Linked DNA regions of Youhaiella tibetensis. The protein of the gene in region 1 interacts with the protein of each later gene in a pairwise test. Links are inferred from orthologs where the notes say so. Each region holds a gene or a part of one and is shown on either strand. Other genes may lie near its edges.

Region 1 (3,181 bases):
CCATGTTCCAGCTGCCGCTGCTGCAGAAATACGCCCTCGAGCCGGAAGAAGAGCCCAGCCCGGCCCAGTGACGAAAAAAAGCCCCGGGCGCAGGTACCGGGGCTTTTCTTTTTGCCGGCGAACCAGGGTCAGACGCGCTTGATCAGCTCGTCCTTGCTGTCCACCGTCAGCGTGATCTCGTCATCGCCGACCGAGGCGATCTGCTCGGGCAGGATGTAGCGGTCCGCCGCGAACAGTCCATCCGCATCGAGCCGCACATAGCCTTCGTTGAGCAGCCGCTCGCGGATTTCTTCGGGCAGCTCGTTAGGGTGGAATGCCTCGGCGAGATTGTTGATGATCGAATCCCGGCCCTTCATGTCGCCCGGGTTGATACCGGCCGTTTCCGGCCCGGGACGGCTGGGGTCCTCGTCGCTGTATTTGAAGTCGTCGACCACCCCGATATGGCGGTGGTGATTGTCGAAAACACGCATCCCGACATGAATGCCTTGCGGAAGTCCTTCCATCCGTTCCTCCTGTGGTTGCCGATTGGTCTCGGCGAGGTAACGGACTTGGCGCGGCGATTGTTCCCCTCAGCTCTGGGACGACGCCTTCTCGATGGCCGGGATGATCTCGCGCGTCAGCGTTTCCGGCGACATCGGGCCCACATGCTTGAAAGTGATGACCCCGTTCTTGTCCACGATGAACGTCTCGGGCACGCCATAGACGCCCCAGTCGATCGAAACGCGATTGTCCCGGTCGGCACCGATGCGGTCATAGGGATTGCCCAGGTCCTTGAGGAACGCCGCCGCGTTCTCGGGCGCGTCCTTCTGGTTGATGCCGAACAGGCGCACGCCCGTGGCCGCCTTGAGCTGGGTCAGCACCGGATGCTCGGCGCGGCACGGAATGCACCAGGAGGCGAAAACGTTGACCACCGTCACCTCGCCCTTGAGCGCCTCGGTATCGAAACCGGGGACGCCCACGCCATCGACGGCCGCCAGGGTGAACTGCGGCGCTGGCTTGTTGATGAGGACCGACTGGACAAGGCTCGGGTCGCGGTTGAGGCTGGTCGCGAACACGGCAACCAGCGCCACGAGCGCGATCAGCGGCAGCGCGAGCAGGGCGATACGGGTCAAGTAGTCTTCTCCGCGCGGCGCCGGACGCCCTGCGCCTCAAGCTCTGCGATGCGCTTCTCGACGCGGCGGCCCGAAAGCACGATCCAGGCGATGAGCGCGACGACCGCCGCGGTCACCCCGACATAAGCCCAGATGATGAAGACGGCGTGGGGTCCAAGATCCATTTACTTGGCTCCTTCGGCCGCTGCCGCCCGCTGCCGCTCGAGCGTGGCAAGGCGCCGGCGGCGGATTTCGGTATGCATGGATTTGATCTGGAGCGTGATGAACAGCAGCGTGAACGCGCCCATCATCACCAGCAACGGGGTGAGGATCGAGCCCGGCATGCGCGGCCCGTCGGGCGTGATGACGCTCGAGGGCTGGTGCAGGGTCTGCCACCAGTCGACCGAAAACTTGACGATCGGGATATTGATCGCACCGATGAGGGTGAAGACCGCCACCACGCGCCCGGCGCGCAACTGGTCCTCGAAGGCGCGCCAGAGTGCGATGAGGCCCAGGTAGATGAGCAGCAGCACGAGCGTGGAGGTCATGCGCCCGTCCCACTCCCAAAACGTGCCCCAGGTCGGGCGGCCCCAAAGCGAACCGGTATAGAGCGCCAAGGCCGTAAAAACCGCCCCCAGCGGCGCGGCAGCCTTCATCGAGACGTCGGCCATCGGGTGGCGCCAGATCAGGCTGCCGAGCGCCGAGACCGCCATCACGCCGTAGACGAACTGGCTCAACCACGCATTGGGTACGTGGATGTACATGATCCGCACCGTATTCCCCATCTGGTAGTCGGGCGGGGAATCGAGGAACGCGAAATAAAGGCCGGCGGCGAAGAGGATCGCCGTCAGGATCGTCAGCGGCCACAGCAGCGGACGCGACCAGCCGAGGAACTGGCTGGGATTGGCGATCCGCGCGAACCAATTGGGTTTGGGAGCTACATCCAAGGTCATGGAGAGGTTGTCTATTCCTCGCTCACGCGCAGTGCAAGCGCTCCGGCGAAGGGAGCGATGGCCAGAAGCACGAGGCTTATTGCCGCAAGAAACAGCATCGCGGCGCCGGACTGCTGTCCCGAAATGGCCGAGCTGCCGAAGATCAGGAGTGGTATGGCGAGCGGCAGGATCAGCACGGGCGCTATGAGCCCGCCACGCGGCAAGGACACCGTGACTGCTGCGCCCATGGCGCCGAGCGCCACGAGCCCAGGCGTGCCGAGCAGCAGCGAGAGCACCGTACGGAGCCAGCTCTCCATGTCCATGTTGAGCAGAACCGCCAGGACGGGGGTTGCCGCGATCAGAGGCAGCGCCGTCAGCAGCCAATGCGCAATCACTTTTGCGGCAACGATGGCTTCGAGCGGCGTACGCGAGAAGCGGAAGAGCTGGAGCGAGCCGTCTTCGGCGTCGTTGCGGAAAAGCCGGTCGAGCCCTAGCAGCAACGAGAGAAATGCCGCGATCCAGGTGAGGCCGGGGGCGAGCTTGGCCAGCATCGCCTTGTCCGGCCCGATGGCGAACGGCACGATCGCGCCGACCATGACGAAGAACAGGACGAGCGTGAGCGCGTCGCCCCCGATGCGGGTCGCCAGCTTTAGGTCGCGCCCGATGATGGCCAGGAAACCCTTCACGCGCCCAGCTCCAGGGTCCGTACGCGCGTGCCGTCGGCGATCCTGAGTTCAAGATGGGTGGCGGCAACCGCCAGCCCCCCCGCCGCCAGATGTGCGTCGATCAACTCGCCCACCAGCCGGTCACCGTCCTTGTCGAGTGCAGAAGTCGGCTCGTCCAGCAGCCAGATGGGGCGCGGCGACACCAGCAGCCGCGCCAGCGCCAGCCGTCGCGTCTGCCCGGCCGAAAGATAACCCGCATCGAGACCGGCGATGGATGCCAGCCCGACCCGGCGCAACGCGGCCATGACGTCACCCTCCCCGCCATTGAGCGCGGCCCAGGCCTCGAGATTTTCGGCGACCTTGAGCCGGCCCTTGACCGCCGAGAGGTGCCCCAGGAAATGCACGTCCTCTTCCCAGCGCTCCTCGCCATCCTGTCCGGAAAAAACCACGCTCCCCGCATCGGGACGCAGGAACCCCGCCAGGCACTTCATCA
Region 2 (3,220 bases), 2.7 Mb from region 1 along the record:
CGTGTTCGCGTGCATTTTTTGTCGAAATCGCCCTATAGATGCCACCGTCGCCGACCGAGACGAACCTGCGCTGATGCTATTCTGGATACTCGCCATCACGATCACCGCCATTGCGTGCGCCGCACTTTACTATGCGGCTGCCGGCCGAACGGTCAACGCGACCGTGGCTGCACAAGGCGATGCTACCGATGAGCATTACCGGCTGCAACTGGCTGAAATCAATGCCGATATCGCTTCGGGCCGTCTGGGAGACGCCGAAGGCACCGCCGCCAAGGCCGAACTCGCGCGCGAACTGATTCGCCTGCAGGGCGAGGATGGTGGCAAGAAAGCGGGCGCATCCGGCCCCGTGCTGCTGCCGCTGGCAGTGCTGGGCGTGGCCGTCATCGCCTTCGGCAGCTACGCCATGATCGGCAATCCGAGCCTGCCCAGCCAGCCGCTGGCATCGCGCGAAAAGCCGCTCGAAGAGACCATCAACGTCGATGACGCCGTCAAGCGCATCGAGGCGCAACTGGCCGAGACTCCCGACGATGTGCGCGGCTGGACCGTCCTGGCCCCGGTCTACATGCAGATGGGCCGTTTCGAAGACGCCGTCAAAGCGCTGCGCAAGGTCAACGAACTGGCCCCGCCCACGGCCGACAGCCAGACCGACCTCGCCGAAGCGCTGCTCATGATCAGCAAGGGCGACATGACGGGCGAGCCGCTGGCCCTGCTCGAAAACGCCGCCAGGCTCGACCCCAAGCACGTGCGCTCCCACTTCTACCTGGCGGGCTATGCGACCCAGACCGGCGACTATGCCGGCGCCGTGGAACAGTGGAACGCACTGATCAACTCGGCCGCCGGGACCGAGCCCTGGATCGCCACCGCCAAGGAAGGGCTGGCTGCCGCCCAGCGCGGGCTCGAGGGCAAGCCGATCGAGGGGCCGGCGCAACAGGATTCGGTGTCCGACGAGACCATCAAGTCGATGGTCGAGGGGCTCTCGACCCGGCTGATGCGGGATGGCGGTACCCTGGAAGAATGGACACGCCTGGTGCGCTCGCGGCTGGTGCTCGGCGATACCGCCGGAGCGCAGGCCGCCTATGACGCCGCCAAGGCGGCCTACCCGGATGCCGGCCAGCGGTCCGAGCTTGACGCGACCGCTGCGCAAGGAGGACTAAAGTAAAAACATGGCCATGACCCGCAAACAGAAGCGCATCTCGATCATTGGCGGCCTTGCCGTGGTGCTGGGCCTGGCAACGACGCTCGTGCTCGTGGCGCTGCGCGACCAGATCGTCTTTTTCTATACGCCGACCGAAATGCACGAAAAGGCAGTGGCGGCCGGAACGCCCGTACGCCTGGGCGGTTTGGTCAAGGTCGGTACCTGGCACAAGAACGGACAGGACAACGACTTCGTGGTGACGGACGGCAAGAGCGAGATGACGGTAAGCTATGTCGGCATCCTCCCCGACCTCTTCCGGGAAGGGCAGGGCGTGGTTGCCGAAGGCAGCATCGGCACCAACGGCGCCTTCACCGCCTCCAACATCATGGCCAAGCACGACGAAAACTACATTCCCAAGGGCATCGTCGATGAACTCAAGGCTCGCGGCGAATGGAAGCCTGACGATCCGGCCGGATCGCTCAAGGCACTGAGCGGAGGCTGATCTTGTCTATCGAACTCGGCCATTTCGCCCAGATCCTCGCTTTCGCCATCGCCTGCGTCTCGACCGTCATGGGCTATGCCTACTGGCGCAACGAGGGGCGGGTGACGACGTTCCTGCGCCAGGCTGCGATCCTGCAGTTCCTGCTGATCGCGGCGAGCTTTGCCGCGCTGATCCAGGCCTTCGTCACCTCGGATTTCTCGCTGCTGCTGGCCTACAACAATTCGCACTCGCTCCAGCCGCTGCTCTACAAGGTCACCAGCGTCTGGGGGAACCATGAGGGCTCGATCGTCCTCTGGATCCTGATCCTCGTCGCCTTCGGGGCGGCGGTCGCCATGTTCGGTCGCAAGCTCCCAAAGGACCTGCTCAACCTGGTGCTGGCCACCCAAAGCCTCCTGGTTGCCGCCTTCACCGGCTTTGCGCTCTTCACCTCCAATGCCTTTGCCCGGCTGGACCCGGCGCCGTTCGAGGGCAAGGATCTCAACCCGATCCTCCAGGACTTCGGCCTCGCGGTGCATCCGCCGCTCCTCTACACGGGCTATGTGGGCTTCTCGATCTGCTTCTCCTTCGCCATCGCGGCACTGATCTCGGGCCGCATCGACGCTGCCTGGGCCCGCTGGGTGCGCCCGTGGACGATGCTTTCATGGACGTTCCTCACCCTCGGCATCGCCATGGGCTCCTATTGGGCCTATTACGAACTGGGCTGGGGCGGCTGGTGGTTCTGGGATCCGGTCGAAAATGCCAGCTTCATGCCCTGGCTTGCCGGCACCGCGCTCCTGCACTCGGCGCTGGTGATGGAGAAGCGCAATGCGCTCAAGGTCTGGACGATCTTCCTGTCCATCATCACCTTCTCCTTCTCGCTGCTCGGCACTTTCCTCGTGCGTTCGGGCGTGCTCACCTCGGTGCACTCCTTTGCTTCCGATCCGACGCGGGGCCTCGTGATCCTCGCCATCCTCGCCGCTTTCATCGGCGGCGCCTTCACACTCTTTGCGATGCGCGCCTCGTCCCTGCGGCAGGGCGGCCTCTTCGCTCCGATCTCCAAGGAAGGGGCGCTGGTGCTCAACAACCTCTTCCTGGCGACGGGTCTGGGGGCGGTGCTGGTGGGAACGCTTTATCCGCTGGTGCTCGATGCGCTTACGGGCCGTACTATCTCGGTGGGCGCCCCGTTCTTCGATCTCACCTTCGGCACCCTGATGGTACCGCTGCTCATCCTCGTGCCGTTCGGGCCTTTCCTGGCCTGGAAGCGCGGCGATCTCGTCGCGGTGACGCAGCGCCTGGCCGGTGCCGCCGTGCTGGCGCTGGTCGCCGCCATCGCGCTCTTCACGGCCACCGGCGCCCATGTGTCGCTGGCCCCGCTCGGGCTGCTGCTGGGCTTCTGGGTGATGTTCGGCGCCATCGCCGAACTCGTCGACCGCTCCAAGCTCGGCCGCATTCCGCTCGCAGAGAGCTGGCGCCGCCTCAAGGGCCTGCCGCGCACCGCCTTTTCGACCGCCCTCGGCCATTTCGGCCTCGGCGTGACGGTCATCGGCATCGTGGTGACGACCGCCTGGCAGAGCGAACTCATCACCACCGTCGGTACCGGCGAG

What was found.
Region 2: the proteins of ccmC (region 1) and ccmE interact in binary tests that used the Escherichia coli proteins (3 or more experiments, as listed by UniProt). The link is inferred for Youhaiella tibetensis from one-to-one orthologs.

Annotation. Positions count from the first base shown.
Region 1 is NZ_CP041690.1:4,043,675-4,046,855, forward strand. Bases 161-3,024 are described here. They hold ccmC (heme ABC transporter permease CcmC), read right to left. Parts: upstream 2,045-3,024; coding sequence 1,277-2,044; downstream 161-1,276. Other genes in these bases: FNA67_RS19830 (hypothetical protein), read right to left, coding at 161-503; FNA67_RS19835 (DsbE family thiol:disulfide interchange protein), read right to left, coding at 570-1,112; ccmD (heme exporter protein CcmD), read right to left, coding at 1,109-1,276; ccmB (heme exporter protein CcmB), read right to left, coding at 2,056-2,709; ccmA (heme ABC exporter ATP-binding protein CcmA), read right to left, coding at 2,706-3,024. In the rest of the region: FNA67_RS19825 (septation protein A), read left to right, coding at 1-71; more of FNA67_RS19830, read right to left, coding at 129-160; more of ccmA, read right to left, coding at 3,025-3,181. UniProt on the Escherichia coli protein: Required for the export of heme to the periplasm for the biogenesis of c-type cytochromes.
Region 2 is NZ_CP041690.1:1,354,590-1,357,809, forward strand. What follows is about bases 1-2,903. They hold ccmE (cytochrome c maturation protein CcmE), read left to right. Parts: upstream 1-1,169; coding sequence 1,170-1,637; downstream 1,638-2,903. Other genes in these bases: ccmI (c-type cytochrome biogenesis protein CcmI), read left to right, coding at 74-1,159; FNA67_RS06660 (heme lyase CcmF/NrfE family subunit), read left to right, coding at 1,640-2,903. Outside these bases: more of FNA67_RS06660, read left to right, coding at 2,904-3,220. UniProt on the Escherichia coli protein: Heme chaperone required for the biogenesis of c-type cytochromes. Transiently binds heme delivered by CcmC and transfers the heme to apo-cytochromes in a process facilitated by CcmF and CcmH.